DNA from 2 places in the Arthrobacter sp. TJ-58 genome. Region 1 is predicted to be linked to the other one. Evidence: riboswitches for the same ligand, from Rfam matches in the RefSeq annotation. Region 1 holds a riboswitch; the other holds the start of a gene.
The links. A riboswitch is a leader RNA that binds a small molecule or an ion and turns the genes downstream of it on or off. The one in region 1 is predicted to bind cyclic di-AMP.
Positions count from the first base shown of each region.

Region 2: it holds a riboswitch for cyclic di-AMP, as region 1 does, so the genes downstream of both, AC4D2W_RS14830 (M23 family metallopeptidase) here and AC4D2W_RS02435 (LysM peptidoglycan-binding domain-containing protein) in region 1, are expected to answer to the same signal.

Region 1 is NZ_JBZCNM010000001.1:511,078-518,514, reverse strand. It holds gene AC4D2W_RS02445 (sensor histidine kinase) at 1-1,123, shown strand, start outside; gene AC4D2W_RS02440 (response regulator) at 1,111-1,755, shown strand; cyclic di-AMP (ydaO/yuaA leader) riboswitch at 1,994-2,146, shown strand; gene AC4D2W_RS02435 (LysM peptidoglycan-binding domain-containing protein) at 2,155-3,087, shown strand; gene AC4D2W_RS02430 (hypothetical protein) at 3,249-3,830, opposite strand; gene AC4D2W_RS02425 (sensor histidine kinase) at 3,901-5,343, opposite strand; gene AC4D2W_RS02420 (response regulator transcription factor) at 5,376-6,044, opposite strand; gene AC4D2W_RS02415 (FUSC family protein) at 6,084-7,151, opposite strand; gene hrpB (ATP-dependent helicase HrpB) at 7,336-7,437, opposite strand, start outside.
Region 2 is NZ_JBZCNM010000005.1:64,490-71,926, reverse strand. It holds gene mobA (molybdenum cofactor guanylyltransferase) at 1-35, opposite strand, end outside; gene AC4D2W_RS14845 (HNH endonuclease) at 56-556, opposite strand; gene AC4D2W_RS14840 (NlpC/P60 family protein) at 768-1,637, opposite strand; gene AC4D2W_RS14835 (NlpC/P60 family protein) at 1,670-2,578, opposite strand; cyclic di-AMP (ydaO/yuaA leader) riboswitch at 2,582-2,747, opposite strand; gene AC4D2W_RS14830 (M23 family metallopeptidase) at 2,866-3,474, opposite strand; cyclic di-AMP (ydaO/yuaA leader) riboswitch at 3,639-3,851, opposite strand; gene AC4D2W_RS14825 (iron-dependent transcriptional repressor DtxR) at 3,917-4,615, opposite strand; gene serC (phosphoserine transaminase) at 4,844-5,974, shown strand; gene AC4D2W_RS14815 (MFS transporter) at 6,008-7,282, opposite strand; gene AC4D2W_RS14810 (DUF3027 domain-containing protein) at 7,338-7,437, opposite strand, start outside.

The DNA.
Region 1 (7,437 bases):
CCGCCTGCTGGGAACCCTCAATCTGCTCGCTGCCCGGGCCCAGGGCCGCGCTGCACGCTATGCCGGCGCCGTCGTGCCCTTTGACCGCCGTTATCTGGAGGGCAGGAAGAATTTCGGCGAGCTGGCGGCGCTGGTCAGTGCACCGGAAACCAAGCGGGATGTTTCCTGGCTGCTGTTCCACTGTGCTTTTGCGCTGCTGGCCGGCTGCCTTGCGGTGGCCCTGCCGCTGGCCGCCGTGCTGTATATAGGGACGGCACCGTGGTGGCCGCTGTTTCCGCAGTCCGCGCCGCTCGATTTTGTAGTTCCCGTGACCAGCTGGCCCGCCGCAGGATTCACCGTCCTGCTGGGCCTCGTCTACGGCGTTGCCGCCTGGCTGTTGCCGCCGTGGATGGCCCGCCGGCTCAGCGGCGGCACGCTGGCGATCCTCTCGCCCCGCCGGTATGACGAACTCGCCCGCCGGATCCAGGATCTTTCCGCAGCCCGCGCCAGCGCACTGACGGCCCACGCAGCAGAGCTGCGCCGCATCGAACGTGAGCTGCATGACGGAGCGCAGAACCGGCTGGTGGGAGTGGTGATGATGCTCGGGCTGGCGCAGCGGGCGGCGGAGACCAATCCGGCTGCCGCAATGCCTTTTATCGGGCGTGCCCAGGACGCCGCCACCGAAGCCCTGGCCGGTCTGCGGGAAGCGGTGCACGACATTTATCCGCCGGTCCTGGATGAGCTGGGCCTGGGCGGAGCGGCATCTGCACTGACCAGCAGGTCCCCCATCAGCTGTTCGCTGGACGTGCAGGGACTGCAGCGTGCTCCCGCAGCGGTGGAATCCGCCGCCTACTTTGTCCTGGCCGAAGCCCTGACCAACGCCGCGAAACATTCCGACGCCTCGCACATCGAAGTGCTCCTGCGCACAGAAACCGCACCGCGCGAGGATGTGCTGGTGGTCCGGGTGAACGACGACGGGCGCGGCGGCGCTGCCGTTGCGGGTGCCGGCGATCCGGCGGCCGGGTCCGGCACCGGCCTGGCCGGAATTGCCCGCCGCGCCGCAGCCTTTGGCGGCACGTTGTATCTGACCAGTCCGCCCGGCGGGCCAACCGAACTAAGGGTGGAGCTTCCATGCGCCTTCTGATCGCCGAAGATGATGCTCTGCTGCGCGCCGGGCTTGAGCTGCTGCTGCAGGGCGAGGGATTTGAGGTGGTTGGCTCCGCGGACAATGCCGAGGACCTGCTGGCAGGCTTTGAACCCGGCAGTGCCGACGGCGCCGTCCTTGATGTGCGGATGCCGCCGACCTTCACCAACGAGGGGCTGCGCGCTGCCCTGGAACTTCGCTCGCGGGTGCCGGACTTTCCGGTCCTTGTCCTGTCCGCTTATGTTGAGGACCGGTACGCAAGCCGGCTGCTGGCCTCCGGCGCCCAGGGTGTGGGCTACCTCTTAAAGGAACGCGTGGGCAAAGTGGGCGATTTTGTCGAGGGCCTGCGCCGGGTCCTGGCCGGCGGAACCGTCATGGATCCGGAGGTCATCGCCCAGCTGTTCAGCCGGCGCAGCACCCGTGACCCCATCCGGTCGCTGACTCCCCGCGAGTTTGAAGTGCTGGGGCTGGTGGCCGAGGGCCTGGGCAACACCGCCATTGCCCGGACCATCTCCGTATCCGAGACAGCGGTCAGCAAGCACATCGGCAACATCTTCGCGAAACTGGGCCTCTCGCCGTCGGACAGCGGCCACCGCCGCGTACTGGCCACGTTGGCGTATCTGCGGACTTAGCCGTACCTGCGGACCCAGGCGTATCCGGGGACCTAAACGGCACTAAATCCCCGTGCTGACGCGGGTTCGGGAACCTCCTGTGCCGGCACCCACAGGCCACTCCAGAGGTGCCACTCACGCCTCCGTGCGAGCTTCGTTACTAAATAGTTACCATCCCGTAACCGTCTTGTACGGTAGTACTCATGCCGTTATCTGAAGCGGCTCCCTTGACTTGTTACCTAGCTCTGCCGCTGGTCAAGGTCCACAGATTTCACACTTCGGCAGAGGCGGGGGAACCACTTACGGGTTCCTTATGAATCCTTGGGGTTAAGTCAGCCGAGGTTTCTTCGGCGGACCGGATGACTCCCATCCGCATCCGACAGCTCACCTCGCAGGTATCGGGAGAGGTAACTTATTTTGTTGAACAATACTCGTGGAACCCACAGCGCCGACAACACCGGACTGTGGACTGCACTTGCAAACGCCACCACCGGCAAGGCCCGCACCATCGGCACCGCAGCAGCTGTCCTGGCAGCAGGCTCCGGCCTGGTCCTCAGCATGGCCGGCCCCGCTTCGGCAGGCGTCGTCGCCAACGACTCGACCGAGTCCTACACCGCCCCTGCTGCTGTAGCCGCTCCGGCTGCTCCGGTAGCTCCCGCAGCTGCTCCGGTTGAGGCTCCTGCCCCCGCCGCAGCATCCACCCACGTGGTCCAGTCCGGCGACACCCTGAGCGCCATCGCCAGCACCTACGCCGTCACCCTTGACGACATCCTGGCGCTGAACGGCCTTTCGCTGGATTCCATCATCTACCCCGGCGATGTCATCACGTACGCCGGCGGCGCTGCTGTTGAAGCTGCTTACGCCGCACCGGCTGCAGTGTCCTACGATGCTCCTGCAGCAGTGTCCTATGACGCTCCCGCTGCAGCCTCCTACGCCGCTCCGGTGGAAGAGACCGCCGCCGTGGCCGACTTCAGCACCTTCAGCACGCAGGCTTCCTCCGTGACGCCGGCTGCCGCTCCCGCTGCTAGCGGCACCAACGCCATCATGCTCAGCTCCGCATACGCCCAGATGGGTGCCGTCCAGGACTGCACCATTCTGGTTGAGGTTGCCCTCCGGGCAGCCGGCCACTCGGTTGGCGACCTGGCTCCCGCGCAGCTTGCTGCTTACGGAACCCCGGTTTCCGACCCCCAGCCGGGCGACATCGCCTACTACGCCGACGGCGGCATGGGCGTTGCCCACATCGCCATCTACGTAGGCAACGGCCAGGCCATCCACAGCGGATGGGGCGGCAACCAGACTGTGCTGCAGAGCGCCAACGTTGGTTCCGGCGCCGTGTACTACCGCGTAGCGTAATCACGCACTAGCTCCCATCGGAGCGCGGGAAGCGAACGGACCTGCAATCTGATGGATTCATAAAAAGGAACGCCCGGCCAGCTGGCCGGGCGTTCCTTTTTGCCGTTGAGCGTTTACTTTGACGTGCGCGGATGTGCGCGCAGTGTCAGGTCCGCCGGAAGTCAGGCTTCCGGACCGGTCTGGCCGTCCTGCTGTTCCGGGCTGTCCTGCTGTTCCTGGGAGTCCGGGGCATCCTGCTGTTCCTGGGAGTCCGGGGCGTCAGAGTGATGCCGGCCGCCGTGGCCGTGCCCGGGACCGTCTTCGATCATGCCGTCGCGGGCAGGCCCGTCGCCGTCGCCGCGGACATCTCCGTCATCGTCGCGCACCTTGCGGTCGCCGTCGTTCCTGCCCTGATCCGGCGCGGATTCCCCGTCTGAGTTCTCCTCCTGGGTGTCCGGGTCTGTCTCAGTTCCCTGATCCGTCTTGTCCTTATCCGCCTTGTCTGGCTTGTCTGCCTTGTCCTTCTCTGCCTTGTCGCCGCCGCCGTCGCGCTCGTGCCGCGTCTCGGCGTCGGACTCAGACTCCGATTCGGACTCCTGGCCCTGCTGCTCCTGCTGCTGTTCAGTCACAGAGGCCTGTTCCGAATCCGCAGTTGTGTCGGCCGTGGCCATACCGGCAAAAAAGGAGCCGACCAACAGGACCAGACCGCCAACTACGCCCAGGATCCATCCCAGCGGGCCCCTGGCCTTGTCCCGAAATGCCATCGTTTCATGCACCTTTCGAAGAGTGGATGTGCTGACACTCTTATTTTCGGAGCCGATTCTTCGAAGATTCTTAGACCCCGCGCCGTCCCCCGGCCAGGGGAAGGCGAACTTCCACCACGCCGCCGGAGCGGCCGACGGCTGCGGGTTCTCCCCCGGCCGGCAGGGCGCGGACACTGCCGCCATAGCGGGCAGCGATTTCCGCTACGAGGGCGAGCCCCAGCCCGTAGTGTCTCGGCGCCACGTTGTCTTCTCCTACGCCGGCGCCGTTGCCTTCAGTGCCGTCCCCTTCGGTTCCGTCCCCTTCGGTTCCGTCCCCTTCAGTGCCGTTCCCTTCAGTGCCGGTGCCGTCTCCGTCGGCGCTGCCGCCCTCTGCGCCACCCGTTTCCCGGTTTCGTACGGAGGCAAACCGTTCAAACGCCTGCCGGGTAAAGCCTGGCGGAAATCCGGCTCCGTCATCGGCGACGCGAATCACAGCAACGCGTCCGCTGCTCCCCACGGAGAACCGCACGAGCGACCGGGCATAGTCCAGGGCGTTGGCCCCGAGCGCCGTGAAGATCCGCTGCAGCGCAAACTGTCCGCCCAGCACGGTTATTTCGGGAGCCGGGGCGTCCAGCTCGAGCGTCAACCCGCGCCGGAGGGCTTCGGGCTCCAGCGAGCTCACGGCGGACCGCGCCAGAGGCACCAGGTTAACCGGCTCCGGAGGTCCGGAGTGCCGGGGATCCGCGGACATCAGCAGGTCCTCGAGGATGCCTGTGAGTACTTTGGTGTCCTCCACGATGTCATCGGCAGCCTCGAGTGCTCCCTCGTTCACAGTGACGTCTTGCAAGTCATCAGCCTCCCCGCCGGAGGGGGTCGCTGAGGACGAAGAGGAATTCGACAACCGGCGCCGGAGCAACTGGGCACGGGTGCTGAGAAGGGTCAGCGGTGTCCGCAGTTCATGGCTGGCGTCGGCCACGAACCGACGCTGCAAAGCCAGCGCTTCAGCCATGGGCCGCATGGCAGCCCGTGCCGCTGCGGCGGAAAGAGCGCCCGCCACCAACCCGGCAGCCAGCACCGACACCACCAGCGCCAGTGCCAGGCGGCGGAGCTGTTCCGTGGCCTCATGCGTATCGACTGCGGCCTGCACCACATCACCGCCGCGCCGCACAGTGAGGACTTCGTACGTCCGGTCTCCGGCGGACACGGTGTCCCGCCGGGATCTGTCCGTACCGGCAACCTCGGCCAGCGCTTCCTGGTCCGGCAGGCCCGACGGCATGTTGCGGGAAACCGCCAGCCTGCCGTCGTCGTACACAGCCAGGAAGACGTCCAGCGGCGCCTCCCGCGGAGAATCGAACTGCACCGCTGACATCAAAGTCTGCTCGGCGGCCTCACGGGTTTGAGTGGAAACCAACCCGTAAACCAGGACGGCGGCCAGACCCAGCAGCACGACGGTCAGCGCCGTGAACTGGGCTGCCAGGCGCCCGGTGGCTTGCCGCAGCTCGGCTTCCTCCGGGCTGCGCTGTTTCCGGGCCACGGCGGCACGCTTCGCCGCCGGCCGCCCGAACCTCATGTGCGGGCGCCGAGCCGGTAGCCGATGCCGCGCACCGTCAGCACAGCATCCTTACCCAATTTCCGCCGCAGGTAATGCACATAGGTGTCCACCACGCCGTCGTCGTCGGCTTCCGGAAAGACCGCTTCCAGCAGGTCGGCACGCGGAAACACCTGACCGGGCCGGCGGGCCAGATGCTCCAGCAGTGCGCCTTCCCGGTCAGAGAGCAGCACCACGTCCCCGGCGTCCGTGGTGACCGTGCGGCCGGTGGTGTCCAGGGTGCCGCCGGGCACGGGCAGCACCGGAACCCGGGCAATATTCCGTCGCCGCAGCGCCCGCAACCGAGCCAGGAGCTCGTCGATGTCGAACGGTTTGGCCATATAGTCTTCGGCCCCGCGGTCCAGGCCTTCCACCCGGTCCGCGGCATTGCCCAGGGCAGAGAGGATGAGCGCCGGTGTCAGCACACCGCGGCTGCGCAGCCGCGTGAGAACGTCCAGTCCCTCGATAGCGGGCAGGCCGCGGTCCAGCAGCAGGACGTCGAAGGGTTGGGTCAGGCCCTCGTGCAGTGCGCGCTGACCGTCAAAGGCCAGCGTCACCAGATAACCCTCCGATTTCAGGAGGTCCGCCAGCATCCTGGCCAGCCGGCGGTCATCTTCCACGACGAGGATCCGGGGTCGGTCCGTCATGCCGAAAGTCTATTGGCCGGACACGCGGCGGGTCCGGTGTCAGTGCCGGTTTGGGGGTTGGCCGGGGCCAATTGCCGGTTGCGTGACGGCTGTGGAGGGCAATGCCTTCGCCTTGCGGGAGGTGGTGAGCAGGACAACGACGACGGCGACCGCCGCGCCGATGGTGGTTTCCACCGCCCGGTCCACAGTGAGGTCCCAGACCGGCTGGCTTGACACGAAACCGGTCATCAGCAGCGCTACAGGAGTCAGGAAGATCATGGCCAGCCCGTAATGCCGGATCACGTAGACCTCCCCGGCGAACTGGAGCAGTGTCAGCAGGACGGCCAGCTGCACCGGGGTCCAGTCCGGCTGCAGCAGCAGGGCGGAGAGCAGCACACCTGCGTAGGTTCCCACAATGAAATGTACGGCCCGCAGTGGAGCCCGCGCCGCATCAGCGGCGGCGATCGGGGCACACGCCGCCAGCATGGCCCAGTAGCTGTGTCCCGGTCCCACCAGCGCGGCGAGGGAACCGGCGGCGGCGACGGCCGCGATGTACCGGCCTGAGTGCTTGAAAATTGCTTTCCAGTCCGGTGCCGGCCGCGGTGTCAGGGGAAGCACGGGGGTATGCCTGCGGGCGTGTGCCCGGCCGGCGATTCCGAGCAATATGGCCGTCAGCGCGCTCCCGCCTGCCGCCAGTGCGGCTTCGCCGGGGGAACCGGAAAAGGGTGCGGCGGCGGTCGCAGTGAAAGCGAAGATGTAGGTGAACGGTCCGGCCGGGCGGACACGCAGATAGTCGGCGGCAACGGAGATGATTCCGGCGATAAGGGTAGCGGCCGCCACGACTTCCCATCCGCTCCGTCCGGCCAGCGACATGGTCACTCCGGCAACCACGGTCAGGGTCATCAGGGCACCGGACTGGGTTTGATGCCGAAGCCGGCGCCAATGCGGTTCACTGCGGCCGAAGACTCCCGTCAAGGACCCGAAGATGGCACACATCGTCAAGTCGGTGCGGTCGAGCAGGATCAGTACCAGGAGCGGAATCAGCAGCCCCGCAGCAACGCGGACTGCCGGAATCCGGTGGCCCCGGCCAGCCGGAACCGACAGGAAATTATGAAGGGAGTGGATCACGGAAAAACGGGCCTTTCACTGCGGCTGAAGAGACAGGTCGCCGCTCTTCCAGCCTACGAGTGCACTTCGCTCCGGCAGCGGAACACCCCACGTGATGCCTGTCGCAGCGGGGCAGCCCCGCCGCCCCGCTACCCCGTAACGCCGCCGCCCCGCAGCCCCGCTACCCCGCCGCTCCGCCGCCCCGCTACATCCGGGCCTTGGTTTTGGCAGTCGCCTTGGCCGACCAGGGGTCCTCGGGCCAGGGGTGTTTGGGATACCTGCCGCGCATCTGGGCCCGCACCTGCAA
Region 2 (7,437 bases), on a different contig from region 1:
CCCCCGGCCAGCACAATGGCGTTGAACGAGGGCATTGCCGTATCCATCACCGGCATCAGGCAGCCGTGCCGGCATCGAGGAACTGATTCCACTGCGGGGCCGGGCGTTCCAGTTCGCGGATTTGCCAACGAGCCCCGCGTGGCGGCTGGGGATGGATGCGCAGCTGCCATCCGAGCTGGTTCAGAGTCCTGTCTCCCTTGGCATTGTTGCAGCGCAGGCAGCAGGCAACCATGTTCTCCCAGCTGTCCTCTCCGCCCCTGGATCTGGGCAGGACGTGATCCACGGTGGAGGCGGCCTTGCCGCAGTATGCGCACTGGTGCAGGTCCCGGCGCAGAACACCCCGCCGTGTAACGGGGGTGCCTTCGCGGTAAGGAATTTTCACGTATCTGTGCAGCAGGATCACCGAGGGGCGCGGAAGAATTTCCGTGGGTCCCACCACTGGATCCCCGCTCTCGGCAATAACGCTGGCCTTCCCTGACAAGACCAGCACCAGCGCCCGGCGGAAGCTCACAACGGCCAGCGGCTCGTAGCCTGCATTCAGAACGAGAGTGCGCATGCACATTCCTCTTCGCCTGCGGTCCTTCGGCGGGAGGTTGCCCGCCGCGGTTGACGGTACTTCACATGATCTATGGAAAGAGTATGCCCGGATCCTGCTCTTCGCCATTTTCGGCGCCGCCCGGCGGTTTAAACGGATCAAGGGTTCCTCCCGGAGGAGAAACCCTTGACCGCTGCCGGCGAACCGGCAGGCAAACTGTGGGTAGCGTTTTCTAGCGGACGTGGATGTACACGCCGCCCGAGCCCAGCTCTGCGGGAGCCACAACAGTGGAATTACCGTTGAATCCACCGTGGATGGCCTGGCCGTTTCCAACGTAAACAGCAATGTGGGCCATGCCCATGCCGCCGTCGGCGTAGTAGATCAGGTCGCCGGGAACCGCCTGGGAGGCGCTGACCGTAGTTCCCAGAGACAGGTAACCGGCGGGCCAGTCATGGAAGCTGATGCCGGCGGCAGCCAGTGAGTTGGTCACCAGCATGGTGCAGTCCTGTGACACGCCCAGCTGCGCATAGGCAGCGGCGGCGATGGTCGCAGCAGTGCCGGAGGAAGCAGCCGGAGCCGCTTCCGGCGCCGGGGCCGGGGCCGCCGCCGGAGCGGAAACAAAACCTGCCGGTTCCATGGCCGGAGCAGCTTCTTCCGTCAGCACTGCCTGGGCAGGTGCCTGGGCAGGAGCCTCGGCCGGCAGCGGCTGCGCTGCCGGCGCTGCCTGGGGCTCGGTTGCCTGCGGCTGCGCAGCAACAGGCTGCACTTCCTCAGACGGAGCTTCCTCAGGCTGCACTTCCGGGGCCAGAATGACGCCGGCCACGGCCGGACGGTCAAAGCTCACCACGGCGGTTGCGGGAACCATCAGCTGCGTAGACGCCGCCAGATCCAACGTGCTGGTTTCCGCGCTGCGGACCACGTCGGAACCTGTTGCGTTGGCCGCAACGCCGGTGCCCAGAACCAGGCCTGATGCGGCAACCACCACAGCGGCCTGACGCCCAAAGGTTCCGGCGTTGGCGGACACTGCCTGCGCAAGCGTGCTCAGCGCAGCGGTACGTGCTGCGGGCGCCCGGTGACGGGCGCGCTCAGTTGTAGATGTCATGCGGGTGCAATCTCCGTTATCTGCAACAGGGCTTAGCTGACGCGGACGAAGCTTGCGCCGCCGAGGTAGGACAGCGGGTGCAGCACGGTGTTCATACCGTCGAAGCCGCCGCTGATGACCTGGCCGTTGCCCACGTAGATGGCTACGTGGCCGGAGGTGATGACGAGGTCGCCGGGCTCGGGCGAGCCAACAACCGAGCCGAAGGCGTAGAACTGTGCGGGGGCGAGGTCGCCCACCGACTTGCCGACGGAGCGCAGTGCATTCTCCACCATGGCGGTGCAGTCCTGAGCAACGCCGAGCTGTGCGTAGGCCGAAGCAACGAGTGCTGCACCGACGCCGCTGGTTACCGGAGCCGGTGCGGGGGCCGGAGCCTGAACCGGTGCGGGAGCTGCAGCGGCGGGTGCCGGGGCAGCAGCCTGGGCCTGAGCCGGCGTGTTGGCCGCGGGGGCCCAGTTGGCAGTGGTGGCTGCCAGCGGTGCGGAAGCCTGCTGCGTCTGAGCGGCAACTGCCTGCTCAGCCTGAACAGCCTGCTCGGCCTGAACTGCAGCGGCCTGCTCAGCCTGAACAGCTGCCTGTTCCTGAGCAGCGGCTTCAGCGGCGGCAGCCGCTTCTTCTGCTGCGATGCGGGCGCGGTAGTCCGCTCCGGAAACGGAGGAGACGGGCTGCATGGTGGCCAGCTCAAACGGTGCCTGTGCGGAGACAGAAACAGCGCCGGTTGAAGTTACGACACTGAGCGGGGTGGCTTCGAGTACCTGGCGGTCGGTGCTGGGGGCTGCCTGGGCGGGAAGGCCTGCAGCGAGGACGAGGCCTGAAGCGGCGACGACGACGGCGGCCTGGCGGCCGATGGTTCCAACATTGGAGGTGACGGCCCGGGACAGTGCTGAAACGGGGCTCGACTGGACTGCGGACGCGCGACGGCGGCCGTGAGCTACTGATGACACAAGTTTGCCTCTCCCAATGCCTACGAGGTGAGCTGTCGGATTCGGATGGGAGTCACCCGGCTGCGTGGGCGGTAAGGCCCATGCAACTTAACCCCTAGGGTTTCTTTCGAAACCCGAATGTGGTTCCCCCGCCTCTGCCATGCGATGTTGCGAACGGACCTCAAACAGTGGCAGAGCTCGGCGATCTGTTCGAGGGTGCCCGACCTTTGGCCGATCAAGCACGAGGATGACCCTACAACAACATTTGTCGAATGTCACGTTCAGGTCACGAAATGGTTATCCTGCGGTCACAGCCAACCGAGCGGGTCAACGACCTCGCCGTTGACCATCACTTCAAAGTGAAGGTGGCAGCCCGTTGAGGCCCCTGTGGTGCCGCTGGCCCCCACCAGGGCGCCGCGCTCCACCTTGTCCCCCACGGCCACAGCTAGGCTGGACATGTGGTTGTACGTGGTTTCCACGCCGTTGCCGTGATCAACCACCACGCGGTTTCCGCCGCCGAAGTCGTGCCAGCCCGAGAAGGTTACGGTGCCGGCTGCGGCAGCCGTGACATCCGTGCCGCAGGCAGCGGCAAAGTCCTGGCCGCGGTGCAGCTCGTCTGCGGCACCGGTGATGGGGCTGACGCGGTAGCCAAAGCCGGACGTCTGAACGAGCTCCGAGGCCAGCGGTCGGGCAAGAGCGCCCGCGGATGCACCGGCGGAAATCTCCGCACCGGACGCCACAGCCACGTGGTGGAGCTTTGCTTCCGGGTCAAACCGGCTGCTCAGGGCGGGCCGGTCAAAGTTAACGGCCGCTGCGGGATCCGCTGAAACTACCGGCGCTTCCACGGCGACAGGCTGCATTTCCTGGGCTGGTTCGCTCACGGCTGCGGTGGTGGGGACCGCAGCAGTAAGGATCATGCCCGAGGCTGCTGCGGTGATGGCGACTTTTTGTGCGGCACCGCCGATGGAGCGGTTTCTGGATTCTGCTCGGCGGCGGCCGGATCTGGGGCCGTTGTCCGGGCGTGGAGCGGGGGCCGGGGCAGACGCGCGGCGCCTGCCCGGGGCAGCATGCTTCGACAAGGTATACCTCTCTCATATGCCTGCGAAGTTAGCTGTCGGATTCGAGTGGAGAAACTCGGCCCCGCATTCAGCGACGGGCCGCACCGTCGATGCGGGGGCAGTGCTGATGCTGGAGGCTTCACCCCAAGGCAGCTCAAGCTGCCGGTGATGGGTCCTCCGCCCCTGCCTGAACTATGTAATTCCGGGCCAGTGGCAGGGTTCGGCGTAAGGCCCGGATAACGGTGTTATTTCAACGTCAGTAAGTCACTATAGGTGAAGATGCCCAAAAGAGACCATTTCGTTATCCGAGTGTGGATACAAACACGTGGGCAGCCACCTCTGGAGGAAGTTCCAGGGCGCCTTCGATTCCGGGAACGCGCACAGAAATGTAGCCCGCCACCACTTCGGCACTGATCTCCGCTCCGGGGCGCAAACCGGCCTCATCGAACTGGCAGAGCAGTTCCGGTTCCACCTGGACCGGTTCGGCCAGCCGGACCAGCTTCATCTTGGTTCCCGGCTCTGCCTGCGCCACAGCGGAAACGAGGTTGGTCACGCCGTCGTGGAACGGTTCAGCGGCCACGCCGCCAATCTCGGCGAGGCCCGGAATTGGGTTGCCGTAGGGCGACTCCGTGGGGTGCCCCAGCAGGTCGTACAGCCGGCGCTCCACGCGCTCACTCATGACGTGTTCCCAGCGGCAGGCTTCGTCATGGACGTAAGCCCAGTCCAGGCCGATCACGTCGGCGAGCAGGCGTTCGGCCAGCCGGTGCTTGCGCATCACTTCGGTGGCGCGGCGGCGGCCCTGCTCGGTCAGCTCCAGGTGCCGGTTGCCCGAGACCACCACCAGGCCGTCCCGCTCCATCCGCCCGATCGTCTGGGACACGGTTGGCCCGGAGTGGCGCAGCCGCTCGGCGATGCGCGCCCGGAGAGCCACGATGTTCTCTTCTTCGAGTTCCAGGATGGTCCGCAGATACATTTCGGTGGTGTCAATGAGGTCCGTCATGGCAGGCCGCTCCTAGGTACTCAATTGGGAAGATCAGGAGAACAACGGCGGACGCCGCCCCCACAGGTCAGTACTGCCAATACGTTAGCTCATCCGGACAAAGGGCAGATAATTCCGTCGGCTCCGGACGACCCGGCGGGCGGGTTCACAAATCGCATGCGGACGGGGCGGTGGGGCAGAATGAAAGGCACATCAGAGCACCCTGCCTACCGCTTGGAGCGACACCCCATGGGCGAAACAGCCGCAGTCAAGATCCCCGCCGAACTCCTTCCCAGGGACGGGCGGTTCGGGGCCGGTCCGTCAAAGGTTCGTCCGGAGCAGCTGGAAGCATTGTCCCGCGCCGGAGCCCGCCTGCTGGGCACGTCCCACCGCCAGGCTCCCGTCCGCAACTTGGTGGGCAGCATCCGCGAGGGACTGTCGAGCCTCTTCCGCGCCCCGGAGGGTTATGAAGTGGTGCTTGGCGTTGGCGGCTCCACCGCATTTTGGGATGTGGCATCCTTCGGTCTGGTCAAGGACAAGGCCCAGCATCTGTCCTTCGGCGAGTTCGGTTCCAAGTTCGCCGCTGCCACCAACAAGGCGCCCTTCCTTGCACCGTCCTCCATCATCAAGGCCGAACCGGGCACCCGTTCCGTTGCGGCGGCCGAATCCGGGGTGGATGTCTATGCCTGGCCCCAGAATGAGACGTCCACGGGTGTTGCCGCCCCGGTGGCACGCGTTGCCGGCGCGGACTCCGGTTCCCTGATCCTGATTGATGCCACTTCGGCGGCGGGCGGCCTGGATGTCGACCTCGCCGAGTCGGATGTCTACTACTTTGCTCCGCAGAAGAATTTCGCGTCCGACGGCGGCCTCTGGCTGGGCATGTTCTCCCCGGCGGCGCTGGAACGGGCCGCGCGGATCAATGCGTCAGACCGCTGGATTCCGGACTTCCTCAACCTGCAGACGGCTATCGACAACTCTCGGCTGAACCAGACCTACAACACGCCCTCGCTGTCCACACTGGTGACCCTCAACGCCCAGATTGAATGGCTCAACGCGAACGGCGGCCTGGATTTCGCCTCGGCCCGCACTGCGGACTCGGCCGGCCGAATCTATTCCTGGGCCGAGGCTTCCCCCGTGGCCACCCCATTCGTTGCCCGGCCCGAGGACCGTTCCAACGTCATCACCACCATTGATTTTGAGGATCACATTGACGCGGCGGCCCTCGCCAAGACGCTGCGTGCCAACGGCGTCGTGGACGTGGAACCGTACCGCAAACTCGGCCGCAACCAGCTGCGCATCGCAACCTTCGTGGCCATTGAGCCGGACGACGTCAGTGCTTTGCTGCAGTGCATCGACTATGTCATTGAGCCCTCCCGGTAGCAGACGGCGCACCCCTGTTGCAGGACCCGGACCCTACGCTGGTTCCGGGTCCTGTTCCGTTTCACTCGTAGTCATGTGCAGCCGGCGGGGAAGGGTCCGGTCATAGTGGATCCGCAGGTGGTGGGCCCGCCAGGCCCAGACAAAACCGACGACGGCGGTGATCAGTCCGGAGGCCGCGGCAACGCCGAGGCTCCACCGCGGCCCAAAGCTGTTGGCTACCCACCCCACCAGCGGGGCGCCGATGGGAGTTCCGCCCATAAAGATGGCAAAGTACAGGGCCATCACACGTCCGCGCATCACCGGCGCAGTGGTGGTCTGGACATAGGCGTTCGCGCTCGTCATCAGCGTCAGCGCAAACAGACCCACCGGAATCAGGGACACCGCGAACCACAGAAGAGTGGGAGAGGCAGCGGAAACCAGGCACGCGGCCCCAAAGGCGCCGGCGGCTCCGAAGACAAAACGCAGCCGGGGTTTGTCCCTGCGGGCCGACAGCAGCGCCCCGGTGACGGACCCGATGGCCATGACGGAGTTCAGCAGTCCAAAGATTCCGGCGTCCTGGCCAAACTCGGTACGGGCCATCGCCGCGATGTACACGGCAAAGTTCAGGCCGAATGTTCCCACAATAAAGATGGCCAGCAGCACCATCACCAGGTCCGGGCGGTACCGGACATATTTCAGCCCTGCCCTGATCCGGCCCTTCCCCGGCGGGGCCTTGGGCAGCACCCGCAGCTCGGAACTGCGCATCTTGAGCAGCGCCAGAACCATGGCGGCGAAGGTGAACGTGTTAATAAGGAAGACCCAGCCCGGGCCAACGGCCACTGTCAGCAGGCCGGCAACTGCCGGGCCCACCATGCGGGCACCGTTGAAGGAGGCGCTGTTGAGCGCAACGGCGTTGGGAAGATCAGCCTCGCCCACAACTTCCGAGACAAAGCTCTGGCGTGCCGGTGCGTCGACGGCTGACACCACGCCCAGGGCCAGGGCAAATGCGTAAACGTGCCACAGCTGGGCCTCGCCGGATAGGACGAGCACGCCCAGGCCAAGGCCCAGCGCAGCCATGGCCACTTGGGTGAACAGCAGCACCTTGCGCCGGTTATAGGTATCAGCCACCAAACCTGCCCACGGCGCCAGAACCAGCTGCGGCCCAAGCTGCAGCGCCATGACTATGCCCATGGCCGCTGCGTCCTGGTCGGTGAGGATGTCATAGACCAGCCAGTCCTGGGCTGTCCGCTGCATCCAGGTGCCGATGTTGGACACCAATGCACCGATGAACCAGATTCGGTAGTTAAAGAAGCGCAGTGAACGGAACACAGCTCAGCACCGTTTACCCATGAACTTGTTGACTGCTGCCCCCGGACCCAATGGTTTAGCGCTCCTCCTGAGTTCCCGCCCCGCCGTTCGCGGAATGACCGGCACTGTCCTCAGAGTGTCCGCCGCGATCCCGCTCGTCTCCTTCGTCGCCGTCG